DNA from 3 places in the Neobacillus sp. OS1-32 genome. Region 2 is predicted to be linked to each of the others. Evidence: riboswitches for the same ligand, from Rfam matches in the RefSeq annotation. Region 2 holds a riboswitch; each other region holds the start of a gene.
The links. A riboswitch is a leader RNA that binds a small molecule or an ion and turns the genes downstream of it on or off. The one in region 2 is predicted to bind glycine.
Positions count from the first base shown of each region.

Region 1: another riboswitch for glycine. It lies ahead of gcvT (glycine cleavage system aminomethyltransferase GcvT); the one in region 2 lies ahead of RCG24_RS18745 (ACT domain-containing protein).
Region 3: another riboswitch for glycine. It lies ahead of RCG24_RS16820 (amino acid permease); the one in region 2 lies ahead of RCG24_RS18745 (ACT domain-containing protein).

Region 1 covers NZ_CP133263.1:397,097-404,082, reverse strand. The annotation lists gene gcvPA (aminomethyl-transferring glycine dehydrogenase subunit GcvPA) at 1-615, opposite strand, end outside; gene gcvT (glycine cleavage system aminomethyltransferase GcvT) at 633-1,736, opposite strand; glycine riboswitch at 1,944-2,032, opposite strand; gene RCG24_RS02100 (DEAD/DEAH box helicase) at 2,187-3,878, shown strand; gene RCG24_RS02095 (YqhG family protein) at 3,856-4,647, shown strand; gene comGA (competence type IV pilus ATPase ComGA) at 4,834-5,889, shown strand; gene comGB (competence type IV pilus assembly protein ComGB) at 5,870-6,907, shown strand; gene comGC (competence type IV pilus major pilin ComGC) at 6,926-6,986, shown strand, end outside.
Region 2 covers NZ_CP133263.1:3,801,758-3,808,743, forward strand. The annotation lists gene RCG24_RS18720 (carbohydrate ABC transporter substrate-binding protein) at 1-1,049, shown strand, start outside; gene RCG24_RS18725 (carbohydrate ABC transporter permease) at 1,124-2,014, shown strand; gene RCG24_RS18730 (carbohydrate ABC transporter permease) at 2,027-2,908, shown strand; gene gnpA (1,3-beta-galactosyl-N-acetylhexosamine phosphorylase) at 2,927-5,098, shown strand; gene RCG24_RS18740 (DUF6903 family protein) at 5,088-5,255, shown strand; glycine riboswitch at 5,393-5,480, shown strand; gene RCG24_RS18745 (ACT domain-containing protein) at 5,571-5,846, shown strand; gene RCG24_RS18750 (PFL family protein) at 5,861-6,986, shown strand, end outside.
Region 3 covers NZ_CP133263.1:3,363,567-3,370,552, forward strand. The annotation lists partial or broken gene RCG24_RS16800 (S1C family serine protease) at 66-1,303, shown strand; gene RCG24_RS16805 (CxxH/CxxC protein) at 1,413-1,571, shown strand; gene rlmH (23S rRNA (pseudouridine(1915)-N(3))-methyltransferase RlmH) at 1,673-2,152, shown strand; gene RCG24_RS16815 (nucleotide excision repair endonuclease) at 2,475-2,831, shown strand; glycine riboswitch at 3,058-3,138, shown strand; gene RCG24_RS16820 (amino acid permease) at 3,273-4,637, shown strand; gene RCG24_RS16825 (Uma2 family endonuclease) at 5,023-5,598, shown strand; gene RCG24_RS16830 (hypothetical protein) at 5,879-6,721, shown strand; gene RCG24_RS16835 (LysR substrate-binding domain-containing protein) at 6,976-6,986, opposite strand, start outside.

The DNA of each region.
Region 1 (6,986 bases), 930 kb from region 2:
ATCCCTTTTGACCAATTTCTTTAACGCCTCTACATCTGTTATCCCATTGTGAACAGGAACTTCAACCACATCAAGATATTGACCCTTTGCATATGTTTTTAAAACATCACGATATTCCGGATGAACAGCGCTGGAAACAACGATCGTTTTGCGCTTTGTATGGCCTGCGCTTAACATCGCCGCTTCGGCAAGGGCAGTGCCGCCATCATACATCGAGGAATTTGCCACTTCCATTCCGGTTAATTCACAGATCATCGTTTGGAATTCAAAAATAGCTTGAAGCTCCCCTTGCGATATTTCCGGTTGATATGGTGTATATGCCGTATAAAATTCAGACCTTGAGAGAACATGATCAACAATCACTGGAATATAATGGTCGTAAACCCCGGCTCCGAGGAATGAGACATTTTCTTTTAGATCGGCATTCCGATTGGCCAGCTTAAACAGTTCTTTCATTAAACCCGTCTCAGATTTAGCCGGCTTAATATTGTATTGCCCCTTGAATTTAACTTTTTCCGGAATATCGCTGAATAGGTCATCGATACTGGAAACACCAATGGTTTCAAGCATATCCTTTTGATCTTGTTCAGTCATCGGTAAATAACGATGTTTCATGCTTCTGCCCCCTTCTGTTATTTCTTTTCCCTTTTATAAAAAGGTGCTGAAATGATTTTGGCTTTTAATTTTTTTCCACGAATTTCCACTTCTATTTCAGTATCAAGCTGCGCATACTCCGAAGAGATCAGAGCAAGCCCAATATTTTTCTTTAAAGTTGGTGACTGGGTTCCGGTAGTAACCTCGCCAATCCGCTCCTCGTCTTTATAGACAGCGTAACCGTGACGCGGGATACCGCGATCAATCATTTCAATCCCGACAATTTTTCTTGACAGACCGTTTTCTTTTTGTTTCACCAAGGCGGCTTTGCCAATAAAATCGGTTTCTTTATTTAACTTCACGGCAAACCCAATGCCGGCCTCAAGCGGGGAAATTTCCGCTGATAGTTCTTGACCATAAAGTGGTAAGTTTGCTTCAAATCGTAACGTATCCCGGGCACCTAAGCCGCACGGGACAACCCCTTCCTCCTTACCCGCTGCCAGAATGGCGTGCCAAATTTCAACCACGTCATTGGCGTCGCAATAAACCTCAAAGCCGTCTTCTCCGGTGTAACCAGTTCTGGAAACAAGTGCCTTTTTCCCAGCGATGTCAACGTTTTGGCGAAACTTGAAAAAGCCGATGGTGTTTAATTCCGATGTCGTCAGCTTTTGAAGAACTTTCTCTGCCAGAGGTCCTTGAAGGGCTACCTGAGCAGTGGTTTCAGATAGGTTCTTGAGCGTCACATTACCTTCCAAATGCTTATTAAGCCACTCGTAATCCTTTTCCAGATTTGCAGCATTAACAACCAGAAGGTAGTGTTCATCTTCCAATTTGTAGACAAGCAGGTCGTCAACTGTTCCGCCGGTTTCATAACACATTGCTGTATATTGTGCAGCACCATTATTCACCTTGGAAATATCGTTTGTCATCATCTTCTGTAAATAAGCTAAGCTGTCAGAACCCTTGACCTCAATTTCCCCCATATGAGAAACATCAAATAAACCAGCTCTGGCGCGGACAGCTTCATGTTCTTCTTTTATGCTGGAAAATTGGACAGGAAGCTCCCAGCCGCCAAAGTCGATCGTTTTTCCTCCGTATTCCTTATAAACAGGAAACAGCGGAGTACGTTTTAATTCTGCCATCACGAAATCCCCCTTTTTTCCGATGATCGTATAATGAAATAACCTCTTATAAAAGAGATAATTACCCTATTCAATAGAACTTTAGCCAAAAAAAGACAGAGTTCCCCCTTTATTATAAATAAGGGAGTCTCTGTCCTTTTACCTGAAAGTTTAACCTAAATGGCTTTCCCCTTGGGTAGCTGCCTAAAGCAGCACTCTCCAGAGTTGCGTCAAACAAGAGTTCTTTTGCCTGAGAGATTCACAAGAATTGCTTGCTCCTTCGGCGCTACAAAAGTAGTCTCTCCCCTTGTTGTCATTCGCATATATAAAATTTTCCAATTGGGTCATACTATATGTACTAAAAAAAATTCCAGGTTATTTTCAAATATTTTAAACATTCTAATGCTAACATCATCCTACCATTAAGCAGCATATTGAGCAAACATTTTTTCGGAAAAGAGGCTGAAAACAATGAAGGTAGAAATTGAATTTGATTCCTCCTGGCAGGATGATTTTTTGGAAAAAATAGACGATGACGGTCCATGGGGAGATTGGAACCTTTTTAAACTTGCTATTGAAGCGGAAAAACACTTAATCATCCCGGAATTTGAAGGCTTACAGGCACCAAAGCACCTGCCTAATTTAACTCCTCTTCCCCATCAAGTCGAAACCGCCAAACAAGTCATTGAAAACATGAATGGCAAAGCAATCCTTGCGGATGAAGTCGGACTAGGAAAAACAATCGAAGCAGGGCTGATTTTAAAAGAATACATGATCCGCGGATTAGTCAAAAAAGTGTTAATTCTTGTCCCCGCTTCGCTTGTCACCCAATGGGGCCAAGAACTCAACAGCAAGTTTTTTATCCCGGCTGTTACACAGAAAAAAAGCTATGTTTGGGAGCAATGCGATGTGGTGGTTTCCTCGATTGATACAGCTAAACGAAGTCCTCATCGGGATATAATTTATCAACAGGATTATGACTTAATTATTATCGATGAAGCTCACAAACTGAAAAATAATAAGACAAAAAACTACGAATTTGTGCAAAATCTTAAAAAGAAATTTTGCTTACTGTTGACTGCTACCCCGATTCAAAATAGAGTAGAGGAAATTTTTAACCTTGTTTCGCTGCTAAAGCCGGGGCACTTAGGCAGTGAAACGGCCTTTTATGAAAAATATAAGCGGGATTCCCGTTCTTTAAATGATAATGAGCATTTAAAAGAATTAGTCAATAAAGTCATGATTCGCAACCGCCGTGCGGATACGGGAATTGAATGGACGAAGCGGCATGTTGAAACGATTGCGATTGAATTCAGTTCAAGCGAACGGGAATTATATGAAGCCATTTGCAGTTTAAAAAATGAAGGTGATTGGCTGCAAACGAGTGCTTTTTCGGTGATGACCCTGCAGCGGGAAGCTTGCAGCAGCAGAGAAGCCGTTTTTTATACATTAAAAAATATGCTCCAGAAAAGGGAAAACCCTTCAGTGGCCTTTCAACAGCAAATCGAGCTTTTAATCAAAAAAGTTGAAGCGGTACAAACAAACTCAAAAGCAGATAAAGCGTTGGAATTGATCCAAAATATTCATGATAAGGTGATCATTTTCACAGAATACCGCGCCACCCAATTGTACCTTCAATGGTACTTAAAACAACATGGTATCACCTCTGTTCCTTTTCGCGGCGGATTTAAGCGCGGTAAGAAGGATTGGATGCGCGAGCTTTTTCAAAAGCAGGCCCAGGTGTTGATTGCCACAGAAGCAGGTGGTGAGGGAATCAATTTGCAATTTTGCCATCATATTATCAACTTTGACTTACCTTGGAATCCAATGAGGCTGGAACAGCGGATTGGCCGAATCCACCGCCTTGGCCAGGAAAAAGATGTGAAAATCTATAATTTTGCGATAAAAGACACGGTTGAAGAACATATATTAAAACTGCTTTATGAAAAAATCGAGTTATTTGAGCGGGTGATTGGCGAACTAAATGAGATTTTAACAAAGCTTGGCATTGGGAATATTGAGGAACACTTGATTGATATATTTGGTGAGTCCAGTTCAGAAGGTGAAATGAGAATCAAGATGGAAAATCTATCTTCGATGATTGAATTTGCCGATAGTATGAAGCAGGGAGGATCACAACATGCAGCAGCAGGAAATACATAACTTTCTTTTACAATATTTTCAGGCTAACGATTGCCCCATTCTGGAAAACAAACCCGGCTACATAACGGTCCAGTTAACCGTCAAACTGGATAAAGAGCTGATGAATCGTCCGTTCTATTGGCATTATTTAGAAAAGACCGGTGGTATCCCCAACCCTATGAAGCTGACTTTGATAACCGATCATAATGCAGCGCCGGATCATCTTAAAGGGGAATCTATTCATTTTGGTTCACCACGGCTGCACCAGATATTTGCTTCTACTAAAAATTTAGCCAAATATATTCGTTTATATGAAAATCATCAGCAAGGAAAACAGCAAACACCGCTATTGCCCTGGTTATGCATGAATGTGAAAATTTCCTATCAATGTGATCGGAAACGCGATCAGTTCCGATCAATTGGTCTCCAGCTTATTCATGGTGCCCTAGTGGAAAATTTTCATGATCGTCTGTTGCAAATACCGTTAACACCTAAGATACCTGACTATTCCTTTACCATATCGCCATTAATAAAGCCAAAAAGCGGCATTGTCCGAATTGAAAAATACCTAAAATCACTGATTATGGAGGATGACCATACATGGGCAAAGGAAGCGAAACAGCGCTGGGAACAAGATTTGCGCCTTCTCGATCACTTCTATGAAGATATCGAAGGAGAAAATGAAAACTACGAAACAGAAAAACAAGCACTCCAAGAACAGTATGAACCCAAAATAAAAATCTCTTTCATCAATGGCGGCCTCTTTTACTTAACAGAAAAACTGATCTAAAGGCGGTGTCAGGCACCAATCAGACTTTGCAGGGGTGCCTGACACCCTAGTTTTTTGTCAACTACAAAAATTTCGGCAAAAATAATTTATTTTTTTAAAAATAAAGAAGGAAAAAGGAGAATAGTGTCGAATAAGAACAAGGACAAAATAATAAAGGTGGTGTTTCCGATTGTAAGTGAAATTGAAATGTTAGCTGACCGAATCATTTCGGATGCAGCAAGAAACCAGGCGACAGATATTCACATTATTCCTCGCAAGACCGATACACTAGTGCAAATCCGTTTAAACAACAAACTCATTCCCCGATTATCACTGCCAAAAGCTGAATGCAACAAACTCATTTCCCACTTTAAATTTACAGCCAATATGGATATCGGTGAACGCAGACGCCCGCAAAGCGGTGCGATTGTTTGCAATGTAAACGGACAACTAATCGGCCTGAGATTATCCACACTTCCTTCAAACAACAGCGAAAGCCTCGTGATCCGCCTGTTACCGCAGCAGGAACAAATCCCTTTTCACCAGCTCTCACTCTTTCCGGCAATGACGCGCAAATTATTAGCCCTGCTCAAGCATGCCCATGGGTTAATCATCTTCACCGGGCCAACCGGATCCGGTAAAACGACAACCTTGTACTCGTTATTAAACGAAACTGCACACCTCTTTCATCGTAATGTCATTACACTCGAAGACCCGGTTGAAAAAAACTATGATTCCGTTCTGCAAGTCCAAGTGAATGAAAAAGCTGGTGTTACCTATGCAGCCGGCTTAAAAGCAATTCTCCGTCATGACCCGGACATTATTATGGTGGGGGAAATCAGGGATGCGGAAACAGCAAAAATTGCCGTAAGAGCTGCGTTGACTGGCCATTTGGTACTCAGTACGATGCATACGCGAGATGCAAGAGGCGCGGTATTCCGCCTCCATGAATTTGGGATCAACTGGCTGGAGGTAGAGCAAACATTAATCGCGATTACGGCTCAAAGATTAGTGGAATTGACTTGTCCATATTGTGAAGGCGAGTGTTCACCACATTGTTATTCAAGCGGCAGATGGAAACGCGCAAGTGTATTTGAACTTTTATCGGGGAGAAATTTAACCGCAACGATGAGAGCAGCGAAGGGGGAACCAGTCAAAGTAAAATATAAGACGTTAAAAGAAGTGATCAAGAAAGGCATTGCGCTAGGTTACATTCAAGAATCTGAATATGAGCGGCTGGTGTATGATGATGAAGAAACGTAAATGGTCGGTAAATGAGCAGGCGAGTTTCTTAAAAAGAATCGGCGAGCTGCTTGCAAGAGGTTATCCAATCGCTGATGCAATTGAATCGATTTCTTTGCATTTACCGGCTTATCGCAAGCTGGAATTACAGGATTGTTTAAGAAAATTACGGAAGGGACTTCCATTTCATGAGGTCCTGCAAGCACTGGGTTTTCATCAAGACTTAATCGGATATATCTACTTTGCCGAACGGCATGGCAGCTTTGCCGAGGCACTTCAAGAGGGCAGCAGCCTCGCATTATTAAAAGATCGGGATTTAAAAAGATTATTAAAAATGCTGCAATATCCGATTTTACTCATAATTATTACCTGCTTTCTTTTTATCTTTGTGCAGAACACCTTACTTCCCAAGTTTACCGGTCTATTTTCATCTTTAGGCCTGGAAGTGAATTTCTTCACAAAAGTCATTTATGCTTTTGGCAAATATTTTCCGATCGGTATGGAATTGCTTCTTGCCCTCCTGTTGTTAACAGCAATCTACTATTATGGCAGCTTCCGAAAATTACCTATTTTAAAGCAGCGCGCACTGCTTTCCCGCCTCCCTATGATCGGCAGGATCCTCAAATTGCTGTTTACCCACTACTTTTCCATTCAATTAAGCTTTCTGTTATCCGCTGGAATATCCGTTTCCGAAGCACTGATCTTGTTTGAACAAAATAAAAAACAGCCTTTTTACAGTGCACTAGGCAAGGAAATAAAAAGAAAACTGGTTACCGGTGAAAAATTAGAATCAATTTTGGGATCATTCCACTTCTTAGAATCTGAATTTCCAATGATCGTGAAACACGGTCAAGAGAATGGAAAATTGGAACAGGAATTATTATTTTTCAGCAGGCACTGTATCAGCGTCATGGAGGAGCTGATCGAAAAATGGATAAGAGCCATCCAGCCAATCCTATATTTACTTATCGGCTTCCTGATTGTATCGATGTATTTAGCGATTCTTTTACCCATGTTTCATTTATTAGATGGGATTTAATGACTGGAGGTACTGAAAATGAAGACAAAATTATTCAGGAATGAAAAAGGTTTTACTTTAATCGAAATGATGATCGTCA
Region 2 (6,986 bases):
TATTGGCAACCGGGAGAAAACTGGCACTGACTGAAACATTAATTAAGGATAAAGCGTTAGAAGACATTACCGATGTTTTCGATAAGAATGTCTATGGGGAAAATGTCAAAGTCAAAGATAAGCTGGTACCGGGCTTTACTGATACACTTGCCACTAATCCTTATAACGACGGTAAAACCTATATGGCACCAATGTTCTACAGCCCGACAGGTTTATTCTACAATGCCGCCTTATTTAAGGAAAAAGGCTGGGAAGTGCCAAAGACATGGGATGAGATGTGGGCATTAGGAGATCAAGCGAAAAAAGAAGGAATTTCCTTATTTACCTATCCAACAGCCGGTTATTTCGATGCCTTCTTCTATTCATTACTTTTAGAAGCAGGTGGACCTGATTTCTACAATAAAGCCATGAGATATGAAGACGGTATTTGGGAGTCCCCGGAAGCCACGAAGGTATTTAACATTGTCGGAAAACTAGCGAAATACACGGCACCAACCACAGTGGCCAATGCCAACGATAAGGACTTTACGAAAAACCAGCAATTAATTCTGGATAACAAAGCATTATTTATGCCAAATGGCACATGGGTAGTCGGAGAAATGAAGGATGCCCCAAGAGCAAAAGGCTTTGAATGGGGGATGACGGCACTCCCAGCCATTGACAATGGCGGTGATCGTTATGCCTTTACGTTCTTTGAACAAATGTGGATTCCGTCCCAAGCAAAAAATAAAGATGCTGCAAAAGATTTCTTAACATTTGTGTACTCCGATAAAGCAGCGGAAATTTTTGCAGAATCTGGAGCCATTCAGCCAATTGAAGGAATTTCTAGCAAACTGTCTGGCGACAATAAACTGTTCTACAGCATCTATGATAATGGTGCTAAAGCAGGTATGGGTGGATTTGCCGCAACCGAGGCCGTTGAAGGCGTCAACATGGGCGATACCTTATTCCGTACAGTCGACAGTATTGTATCTGGCGATAAAACGGTGAAACAATGGCAGGCGGCCGTTGAAAAAGCTAGCGATCAATTGCGGAAAGCCTTAAAATAAGAGAGATTTTATTCGCTACAGAATAACGGTGAGCAGCCATTCTCACCGTTATTTTCTTAAAAGGGGTGAATACAGTGAATAAAACAACCCAAAAAAGAATTTTTATTTTTGTTTGTACCGCACCTGCTCTGCTTCTGTTTACGATTTTTATGATCATTCCAACGGTTGAGGTATTCAGGATGTCGCTCTATAAGTGGGGCGGTTTCTCCAATCATAAAGTATTTGTCGGATTCAATAACTTTAAAATCTTATGGACTGATATGAATTTTATTCGCTCATTGCAAAACAGTGTGTTATTGATCGTCGCAGTTACGATCATCACGATGACGCTGGCGGTATTATTTGCTTCGATCCTGACAAGGGAAAAAATGAAGGGTAACAGCTTTTTCCGGGTTATTTTTTACATCCCCAATATTTTATCAATCGTCGTCATCGCGAGGATTTTTTCCGCCGTGTATGACCCAACAACTGGTTTATTAAATAATATGCTGGCCCTATTCAATCTTGACCACTTGCAAAAAATGTGGCTGGGCGACCAAAAAATAGCGATTTACAGCATCGGCGGGGCGCTTGTTTGGCAAGCTATCGGCTACTATATGGTCATGTATATGGCGGGCATTGCCAGTATCCCGGAAAGCTTTTACGAGGCGTCTGCTTTGGAAGGAGCCGGGCGCATCAGGCAATTCTTCGATATTACACTCCCGCTTATTTGGAATAACATTCGGACCACTCTGACATTCTTTATTATCAGTACGATCAATTTGAGCTTCCTGCTCGTTCAAGCGATGACAGGCGGCGGGCCTGATGGGGCGACGGAAGTATTTTTAAGCTATATGTATAAACAGGCGTATACGAATTCTTCTTATGGATACGGTATGGCGATTGGCGTTGTCATCTTCTTGTTCTCCTTCGCATTATCGGCCATTATCAGCCGCGTCACCAAACGGGACATACTGGAGTATTAGGGGGCGGAAGTTATGAAAAAACATGCAGGAGTAAGTGCAGAGAAAATTTATCATCTTTTTATATATGTCGCTCTCATTACACTTGCCATTTCCATTATTATCCCGGTTGGCTGGGTGTTTCTAGCGTCGATTAAGCAAAATAAAGAGTTTTATGGCAGCCCATGGACATTGCCGGAAGGGTTTTATTTTCAAAACTTCATTGATGCCTTTGAAAAAGCGAACATGGGGACATATATGTTGAATTCGGCGATGGTTACAGCCTTGGCGCTGTTGATTCTGCTGGTCGTGGCGTTGCCGGCGGCCTATGTCTTGGCGAGGTATACCTTCAAGGGCAGCAGACTAATGAATTCGTTGTTTAAAGCGGGTTTATTCATTAATGTGAACTACATCGTTGTCCCGATTTTCTTGATGTTATTAAAGGGAGATACGTTGTTACGCGAACAAATTGGCGATGGCTTTTTTCTCGATAATTTATTTGTTTTAGCGGTTGTCTATGCGGCGACGGCTTTACCGTTTACCATCTACTTGTTATCCAGCTATTTTCAGTCCTTGCCATCCACCTTTGAGGAGGCCGCAATGGTTGATGGGGCGGGGTATTTCAAAACGATGGTAAAAATTATGATTCCGATGGCACGGCCAAGTATTATTACTGTTATTTTATTTAATTTCCTGGCATTTTGGAATGAATATATCATTGCGCTGACATTGATTCCCGGACCAAATAAAACACTGCCTGTCGGATTGATGAACTTAATGGCGGCACAAAAGTCGGCTGCGAACTATGGTCAAATGTATGCGGGCATGGTTCTCGTCATGCTGCCAACCTTGATTTTATACATTATCGTGCAAAAGAAATTGACACAAGGTATGACCCTTGGCGGATTAAAGGACTAAGGTGAGGAGGATTTTTAGATGAAAAAGCCTAGAGGACGTGTTACCTTACCGAGTGAGCAAAACTTTCTCAACGAGACAAAAGAATTGATGGAACGCTGGGGTGCCGATGCCATTCGCGACAGTGACGGGACGAAACTCGATGATGAGATCAAAAAACTCGAAGCAAAAATTTACACTACTTATTTTGTGGCCCGCGGCCATAATGATTTTGCAGCCGAACATATGGATGAATGCCAGCAGCTTTACTTAATGAGTGAGTTCAATACTGCAACAGCTGAGATGCTGGAAATTGATTTGATGAAAGGATATTTTACGGAACAAGTACGGCCGGATTATCTCCATGATCCGAAAAAATATTGGGAGGTAGTCGACCGGACAAGCGGTGAAGTGGTGAACACGGCTGATTGGGAGGTTGACAAAGAGACTAACCGGGTAGTGATTGCGAAGGCGGTTCCTTGGCACGAATACACCGTATCGTTCCTCGTATATATGATTTGGGATCCGACGCAAATGTACAATCATATCACCAATAATTGGGGGGATAAGCCGCACGAGATTCCTTTTGATGTAAGGCAGCCGCATGCCAATCAGTACATGTCATCCTATTTAAAGCAATGGCTAAAGGATAATCCGGATACCGATGTGGTCCGGTTCACGACGCTCTTCTATCATTTTACACTGGTGTTTAATAACCTTGGTAAAGAAAAATTCGTCGATTGGTTTGGCTATGGTGCCAGTGTATCGGTGGCGGCTTTAGATGCATTTGAAAACGAAAAAGGCTACCGTCTGCGGCCGGAGGATTTTGTTGACCAGGGGTATTATAATAGTTCCTTTCGTGTGCCTACCCCGGCCTATTTGGATTATATTGATTTTGTGCAGCATTTTGTTGCCGAAGAAGCAAAGAAACTTGTCGATCTTGTCCATGAAAGCGGCAAGGAAGCCATGATGTTTCTGGGCGACAACTGGATTGGCACAGAACCGTACGGAAAGTATTTCGCCAGCATTGGTCTAGATGCTGTTGTCGGCAGTGTCGGCAGCGGGGCTACGCTCAGGATGATTGCCGATATTCCAGATGTTCGCTATACAGAAGGGCGATTCCTGCCGTACTTTTTTCCGGACACATTTTATGAAGGCAATAACCCTGTGATAGAAGCGAATCAGAACTGGCTGACCGCACGGAGAGCGATTTTACGGAATCCGGTCGACCGCATCGGCTATGGTGGCTATTTGAGCCTAGCTTATAAATTCCCGGAATTTGTTTCCTATATTGAAAAAGTCACCGATGAATTCCGTGATATTTATGACAAAATCAAGGGTGTGAAGCCGTACTGCGGCTTGAAAGTGGCAATCTTAAATGCCTGGGGCAAACTGCGGACATGGCAGACGCATATGGTCGCTCATGCTTTATGGTACAAACAAATTTATTCCTACCTCGGTGTGTTGGAAGCCTTAAGCGGAGCGCCGGTTGATGTTTGCTTTCTTAGTTTTGATGACGTGATGAACGATGGGGTGCCAGAGGATGTTGATGTGATTATCAATGCCGGTGACGCCGGTACCGCTTTTTCTGGCGGTGAATATTGGGCGAATGAAACATTGGTTGCTACAATCAGAGCCTGGATCCATAACGGCGGCGGCTTTATTGGGGTCGGCGAACCATCAGCCTATCAGTATCAAGGCCATTATTTCCAATTAGCAAATGTGTTAGGTGTCGATAAAGAACTGGGTTTCAGCTTATCGACCGATAAATATTTTGTTACTCCGGTTAACGAGCATTTTATTGCTGCGGATCTAACCAGGTTTGATTTTGGTGAGAGTATGAAAAATATTTATGCCTTGTCAGAGGAGACGGAAATCATTGAGTATTCCGATGGGGAAGTCCATCTTTCCAGTCATTCATTTGGTGCTGGCCGGGCTGTCTATATAGCTGGACTTCCGTACAGTGAGGAAAATACGAGGCTGTTAATGCGGGCATTATACTATGCTGCCCATAAAGAGTCGGAATTTCATCAATGGCATGCCAGCAATATGTATTGTGAGGTTCATGCCTATCCGACGATTAAAAAAATGGCAATTGTCAATAATTCGATGGCGGAACAAACGACGCTTGTTTATGATGGTGACGGCTACAGCAGAAAAGTAACGCTGGAGCCAAGCGAGATTCGCTGGGAGGATTTTTCTGATGAAAGATAAAATTCTGGTTGTCATTAAGCTGGTTGTGTTCGTCCTGAGCTTGGCATTGATTATCATCGGGCAAAAGACGGTTGGCAAACCCGAGCTTGGACTGATGCTGCTTGGCCTTTCCGGCCTGTTGGGCTTGCTTTACGATTATAATCGGAAATATGCTTAAGGGGGAAATGGGGCCGGTCCCAAAAGTTTCGACTGAAAGGACTGCCCCGTTTTTTCCATTGACGAAATGGATCTATGTTTGGTACGATTTGTTTAATTCAATAGAGCGCAATGAAGGCTGTGGATCAAACTATAGCTGGAGCAGCTTCTGGAGAGACCGCGTGGCAAATGGGCTATGTGGCGCCGAAGGATTCATAATCTCAGGCAAAAGGACAGGAGAAGGATGCTGTGCAATAGCGAAACTGTTACACACATTTTTTCCCCTGAGATTGGAGCAATTCCAATCTTTTTTATTTTTCTAAAAGAGGTGGAGGAAATGGAAACAAGACGTGCCGTTGTAAGTGTGATCGGAAAGGACAAGGTGGGCATTATTGCCCGGGTGACGACCGTATTGGCGGAAAACCGGATGAATATCTTGGACATCAGCCAAACGATTTTGCAGGATTTTTTCACGATGATGATGTTGATTGATATCTCGGAAACCGCCAACCTGCATTCCTTACAGGATCAATTGAATCAGGTTGGCGATGAGCTGGGTTTAACGATTCACGTTCAGGCCGAAGAAATTTTTCAAGCGATGCACAGGGTATAAGGGGAGGATGAACGATGAAGATTGCAATGGATGAAATTCTCCAGACGATTCGCATGGTGCAAATGGAAAATCTCGACATCCGCACAGTAACGATGGGCATCAATTTGCACGACTGCGCTAATTCCGATTTTAGCAAAATGCAGCAGCGAGTTTATCAAAAAGTTACTTCCTATGCCCGAAATCTAAAGGCGGTTGCCGAGGAAACGGAAAAGGAATATGGCGTACCGATTGTTAACAAGCGGATTTCGATTACCCCGATTGCTGAAATTCTTGGCAATGCCTCTGTCGCGGAGGCGGTGGAACTGGCGAAAACACTTGATCAGGCGGCAGCGGAATTGGGGGTCGATTTTATCGGTGGCTTTTCCGCGCTCGTTCACAAAGGGCTGTCAAAAAGTGACGAGACCTTATTGAAGGCCCTTCCCGAGGCGCTGAGTGTAACCGAGCGGGTGTGTGCCTCTGTTTCGGTGGCAACCACCAGGACGGGGATTAATATGGATGCCGTATGCGAGCTGGGCTTTATCATCAAGGAAGCAGCGGAGCGGACTAAGGAGCAAAATGGGATTGCCTGTGCCAAACTGGTCGTATTTTGCAATCCTGTTGAGGATAATCCGTTTATGGCCGGAGCCTTTCATGGTGCCGGCGAAGGTGAAGTGGTGCTGAATGTTGGTGTCAGTGGCCCGGGTGTTGTCTTAAATGCCCTGAAGCGCCACCCTGAAGCGGATTTGGGAGAAGTTTCCGATATTATTAAAAAGACGGTTTTTAAAATAACCCGCGCCGGGGAACTGATTGGCCGCGTCGTCGCAAAACGTCTCGGTGTCCCATTTGGGATCATGGATCTTTCCCTTGCGCCGACCAATGCTTTAAATGACAGTGTCGCCGAAATTTTAGAGGAAATTGGCCTGGAACGGGTCGGAACCCATGGTACGATTGCCGCGCTAGCGCTGATGAATGATGCGGTGAAAAAAGGCGGGGCGATGGCGAGCTCCTATGTTGGCGGTTTAAGCGGCGCCTTTATCCCGGTCAGTGAGGATAACGGGATGATTCGCGGGATCGAGGAAGGGGCGCTCTCGCTATCGAAGCTCGAGGCAATGACCTGTGTGTGCTCGGTTGGCCTTGATATGATCGCTCTTACTGGCGATG
Region 3 (6,986 bases), 440 kb from region 2:
TATAATTATATTAATAAGCCAAAATAAAAAGTATCAATCATATCGTAAGAGAGGAATGATGTAATTTGGGTTATTATGATGATCATTCACCGAACCGCTCCAGTGGACAGAAAGGTAAGGGTGGAATCTTTATTGCCAGCCTGGTAGGCGCCATTTTAGGTGCCATCTTGGTTATCATTGCCATTCCCGCTCTTTCCAACAATGGGCTTCTTCCCTATACAGTGCAGCCAAATCAAAAAACTGCCGAAACAACTACAGATAATACCGGACAACAGACGATACATAAGCAGGTTGCCTATGATGTAAAAACCAATACCACCAACGCCATTGATAAAACCGCTGCAGCTGTTGTCGGAATCAACAATATCCAATAAACAGCTTTTGGTCGGATAGTGATAACGGCGATAATTCTGATGAAACAGCAGGAACCGGTTCAGGAGTTATTTATAAACAGGCCGGCGGAAAAGCCTATGTTGTCACAAACCATCATGTTGTTGAAGGTGCAACAAGGCTGGAAGTCAGTCTATCTGATGGAACAAAGCTGCCAGCCAAGCTATTGGGAAGTGATATTTGGTCTGACTTGGCGGTCCTTCAAATAGATGCAAACAAAGTAAAAAAAATCGCGGAATTTGGCGATTCTGACAGTTTAAAAATAGGAGAACCGGTGATTGCGATCGGCAACCCGCTTGGTCCGACCTTTTCTGGCTCGGTTACCCAAGGAATTATCTCCGGGCTAAACCGGACAATACCAGTTGACATTGATCAGGATGGTGTGGTTGACTGGCAATCGGAGGTTTTACAGACGGATGCCGCGATTAATCCGGGTAACAGCGGCGGAGCCTTGATTAATATGGCTGGTCAGGTCGTCGGGATTAACTCAATGAAAATTGCTCAGAATGCGGTTGAAGGGATTGGTTTATCGATTCCAATTAATTCCGCCAAGCCAATTATTGATGATCTTGAGAAATATGGCAGTGTCAAACGGCCTTATATGGGCTTGGACTTAAAATCAGTGGATGAAATTCCTGCCTACTATCAGCAGGAGGCGTTAAAGCTCCCGCGCGATATAACCTATGGTGTGGCGATTCGCCAAGTTGTGCCGGGCTCACCGGCGGCACGCGCCGGACTTCAAGAGTTGGATGTCATTGTCGAGATGGATGGTCAAAAAATCAATGATGTCATTGATCTTCGCCAACACTTGTATACGAAAAAGAATATCGGCGAGAAAATGACCATCAAATATTACCGCAATGGCAAGCTGCGGGAAACAAGTTTAACGTTAACTTCAGATAAAATACAATAGGAATGGTTGAAAACAGGAAGGTGTTTGACTCACTTTCCTGTTTTTCTTAATGCAGTATGATATAGTACGGGTAGTCAATGTCAATAATGAGGAAAGGTGAAAGAGTAAAATGATTTATTGCTGTGAGGAACATGTCGAGCTGGGTTTAGATATCATTGTGGATGAATATGAAACATTTCCGGTATTAACAAAAATTGATGTGGATAACTTATCAACAAGTTGTGAATTTTGCTCAAACAGGGCTGTATATTTTGTGGCGAACAAGTGATTTCATACAAGATGTGGATAAAAAATGTGCATATGTGGATAACTTCTGTGGATAAGTTGTTTGTAAGCTGTGCTTAATTCCATTTAAAAGGGTTGTGGATTGTGAATATCTCAATTATTACGGTTGGAAAATTAAAAGAGAAGTACTTGAAGCTGGGGATAGAGGAGTATCTCAAGCGGCTTTCCGCCTATGCCAAGGTGGAGATGGTTGAAGTTGCAGACGAAAAGGCCCCGGAGGAGTTAAGTGAATTGGAAATGCTCCAGGTGAAGCAAAAGGAGGGCGAACGAATTCTCACCAAAATTAGTGCGGATACCTATGTAATTGCTTTGGCGATTAAGGGGAAGATGCGCTCATCAGAAGAATTGGCCGAGTCGTTGGATCAACTGGCCACCTACGGTAAAAGTAAAATTGCCTTCGTCATCGGCGGATCACTGGGACTGAGTGACGAAGTCTTGCAGCGGGCGAATGAACAGCTGTCGTTCTCGCGGATGACCTTCCCCCATCAGCTGATGCGATTGATTTTGCTTGAGCAGATCTATCGGGCGTTTCGGATTATTAGGGGTGAACCGTATCATAAGTAAATGAGGTGTTAAAATATTGGTGAAAAAGTAATGGAGCGGGCTTTAGAAAAGTAAATTATATTTATAATGTCCTTGTTGGGTACATTTAGAAATGAGACGCTTAACCAAGGTTATTACTAAGAATGATGCAGGGGTAGAAGTTGAGAAAGATATTTAAAAGTTTTCATTAATTGGAATGCAAAATACGACTGCATAACAGTAATGATAGAAAACCTATTTGTAAATGTTGTTTTTCTCAGTTGAACTCCATAAGGTGGATGTAAATATGCTTAAAGAAGTCTGTGTAGACTTTTAACCAATACCGAAGGAGAAGTGAACGAAAGTGATAAACATAACCATTCCAAAACCAGATGTTTCCATTACTAAACAGAAGAACCCGGAATTAAGTAATATTTATGGATTTACAGAATTCCACCTCATTCCTAGAGATAAGGGTGGCATTTTTATGTTCTACAGTCATAACCAAGAGCTATTATTTGTTGGTAAGGCAAGGAAATTGCGGCAAAGAATTAAAAAGCATTTTGAAGATACAGTATCCCCAATTAAAATGCATAGGAATGAAGTTGCAAAAATCGATGTTTGTATTATCGAAGACCCTGTACATAGAGAGATTTATGAAACGTATATTATTAATGAATTCAAGTCGAAGTACAATATAGACAAGGTGTTTTTTAGGTGAAAATTTCATACAGGCAATAGATTTTCCAATAACGTAAGTGTAAAAAACCTCCCTATGATTTTTATAGGGAGGTTTTTTTGAATAAAAATGAATACAGAGCAGTATGGGATGTTAATTTATGTGTTGACAAACTATATAACTACTACTAAAATTAAAAATTATTTAGAAATAGTGAATTAAATTTAATAATTAGCAGGCTATGATTGCTATGGGTCACACTATAGCAGGAGCAGCTTCTGGAGAGATCGCAGGAATTTTGCGGCGCCGAAGGGTTCACAATCTCAGGCAAAAGGACAGAAGAGTACTGAATATTTATTTGTTGTGTTGATACTATTTAGCATACCAAATATTATTTATTATTCTTTTGGAAAAGAGATTGGATATCCTCCAATCTCTTTTTTTATGGTTTAAACTAAAATATTTTATTAGGAGGAGTTAGGATTGGCACAACAAGAATTAAAGAGGGATTTATCAAATCGGCATGTACAACTAATCGCAATTGGCGGTACCATTGGTACGGGATTATTCTTAGGGTCCGGTAAAGCCATTCAACTCGCGGGCCCATCCATCATCCTTGCATATTTAATCGTAGGAATCGCCGTTTTTTTTGTTATGAGGGCACTAGGAGAACTCCTGTTGTCTAAAGCAGGTTATCAATCTATTACAGATATTGCTGAAGACTATCTTGGACCACGATATGCTTTTGTAACCGGATGGACCTATTGGTTTTGTTGGATAATGACTGCTATGAGTGATGTGATTGCCGTTGGTGTTTATGTACAATATTGGTTCCATATTCCACAATGGATCCCTGCAATTGTCTGTTTGATCATTTTACTAGGACTCAATCTACTAACTGTAAAGATTTTTGGAGAATTGGAGTTTTGGTTTGCTTTAATAAAGGTAATAACGATTCTCGGATTAATTGTTATTGGGATTATATTACTGGTGATGGGATTCAAGACAAATCAAGGTATGGTTACGATTAAAAATCTTTGGGCACAAGGGGGACTTTTTCCAAACGGAATATCAGGCTTCTTACTTTCATTCCAAATGGTTGTATTTGCATTTGTCGGTGTGGAATTAGTAGGTGTCTCGGCAGCGGAAACATCCAACCCGGAAAAAAATATTCCATCGGCTATCAATAAAATTCCTTTAAGGATTCTATTTTTCTACGTTGGCGCACTTCTTGTCCTTTTATGTATTAACCCATGGACGGAATTAAATGCAGCAGAAAGTCCTTTTGTTAAAACGTTTAGTTTAGTTGGAATTCCGATTGCAGCAGGAATTATTAATTTTGTCGTATTAACCTCAGCAGCTTCTGCTTGTAATAGCGGAATGTTTTCAACAAGTCGTATCCTATATAGTTTAAGTAATAATAACCAGGCTCCATCTAAGTTTACAAAACTAAATAAAAATCATGTCCCAGGTAACGCATTATGGATCTCCACGGTAGTCCTATCGGTGGGAGCCCTTTTGACTAAGCTTATTCCAGAACAAGCTTTTGAAATCGTGACGACCATTAGTGCGATTTGTTTTATTTGGGTTTGGGGTGTCATTCTGATTTGTCATTTAAGATATAAGAAAACACGTTCAGATTTACAGGCAGAATCAAAATTTAAAGCACCATTCACACCATTTATTAATTACGTTGTCCTAATCTTGTTTGCCATCATTCTCATTATTATGCTGTTTGCTGAAGTTACACGGCCTGCCCTATTGTTGACGCCTCTATGGTTTATTCTATTATTTACATGGCATTCAAATAGGAAGAAGGAAGAAAAAAATATTAAATTATCTGCATAGGGTCAACCATAAGTTGACGGCTATTTCTTTACATACCATCCGACAAAACGAGGACCAAATTCAATTGAACTGCGACATTGGAATAGGCCCCCCAACAACATGGTCAGATCCAATGCTTGATGGAGTATTGCGCCACTGTATCTTTTTCATTTAGGCAAAGATTATCCCTCATTGTAATGGTCAACAAAAATACGATAAAATAAAGACAAAAGACAGTAGGGGTGAACGATTGAACGACCCTGAATACATTCTTAACCTGTAATAAATGCAGCAAGAATTGAATCAAAAAGGTTAGAAAAAATGGGGGGCACCCTACTCCCCGAACTAATGACCGGTGAGGTAAGGGGAACTATTGAAGGATGAAAATGGAGAAAGGGTGAATGGAATGAGCATGAATCAACCACAGTCTAATTACTCATATGCTGATTATCTTGAGTCTTCGGAAGAAATTCGATATGAAGTGATTGACGGGCAAATTATTAGTATGTCGCCAGCACCGACACCAAAGCACCAGCATGTTCAAAGAGAGTTATTAATTGAATTTGGTACGTATTTAAGGGGAAAAGAGTGCAGTGTATTTGGTTCTCCCATCGATGTGTGCCTTTTTGCGAATCAAACAACACCAAACGAAAAGATCAAGGATTGGGTTCAACCAGATATTGTGGTCATATGTGATCGTAATAAAATCAACCCACAAAATATTGTTGGTGCTCCCGATTTGGTGATTGAAATTCTTTCTCCCTCCACCGCTCGAAATGACAGAGTCATCAAATTCAATAACTATCAAAAGGCTGGGGTCAGAGAATATTGGATTGTCGACCCCTCAAACGAATACGTGGAAGTATTTCTGTTGCAGAACAATCGCTTTATTTCATCAGGTTTCTATACAAAAGAAGATTCCATAAAGGTCAACATATTTGAAGATTTAAGCATAGAACTTAAACATGTTTTTCAGAGATGATAGTGGGAAGTAAACCATTCGGAGGAAGTGTTAGAGGAAGCTCACTTGAATAGTGAGATCTTTTGGATTCCTTTAAACTACAATTAGGAATAACAAAAGAGACATACGGGTTTAATGGAATCCTTGGTCCTTTTTGATAAAGCAAAAGAACCCGGTTCATAATAATGGCGAGTTTTAAAAACGCATGTGGTATTTTAAAAAGCATTATTTTATAACAGTTTATATTTTGAAGCACGACCTTTTCCTTCTAATTTTAATTTACCAGTATCGGAGGATGATTATGAACAGAACGAAATGGTTGCTCATTTGTCTTTCTCTTTTATTAGGATTAGTGGGTTGTAGTGCAAAAACGGATCGTCAAGTCGAAAAGATAATAGATAAGGAACATTTAACGAATGAAGAGAAACAGTTGGTAAAAGATTCCATGCTAATTGAATATGTAAAAGATACATATGGCAATATTGTTCAAATTACAGGTTTTGAAATCATTCCAGAAGAGCCGGAAGAAGCACCCCCTTATATTACGGTAAAGGTAAAAGACAGAGAGAAGGGATGGGTTGCCGAGATTTCATGTGAATTGTATTCAACTTCGAAAGGAAAAACAACATGCAAACCATACGACAATTATTTATTTAGGGCCTTGAGTGAAGAGGTTCAAAAGGAAGTGGAACCTGCTCTTAAGAAAGCATTTGGAGCGGAAAAAGGAAATGTAAGCTACTTTGCGTTTGCATCGGTAGACAATGCGCAAGAAAAACGGTGGAAGTTTCAGCAAAAGCCGGATTATGAGAAGTTAAAGGCTGAAGTTCCGATAAGCATCTATATTCATTCAACGGCAAAAGAATCGTCTATTGGAGATTATTCCAATCAACTGTTTACATTTATTCAAAGTCTTAAAAAACAAGAAGCAATACTGCTCGATTCGAACAATGGCATAAATTTTTATAAGGATGAAAAATTACGGGATCAATACGGAAATGTATATGCAAAAATCATAACACTTGATCAAGCAGACATAAAGGAAATGGAATCTCCTGAACAGCTGAAGAGCCATGTAAGAAAAGGCTATATGGATGGGTATAATGGCGAGAAAGAAAGGTTTGAAAGGAGAATGGGCGACCAATAGCTAACTTAGTGCTTAATGTTTTATGATAAAATGAAGACAAATATACATGAACGGAGTGATTAGATGCGTTGGATTGAGGTACAAGAACGTTTTCCAAATGAATGGGTTGTATTAGAAGTCATTAAACCGTATCACAAATAGAAGGTTTTTTTACTAATTTTGTAAATTGGGTTAAAATCGTTATTTCCCTTAAGAGATGGAGACGATTTTAACAAGGTCAAGATGTAGAGTGTTAATACCAGACGGATTAACACTCAGTTCACTA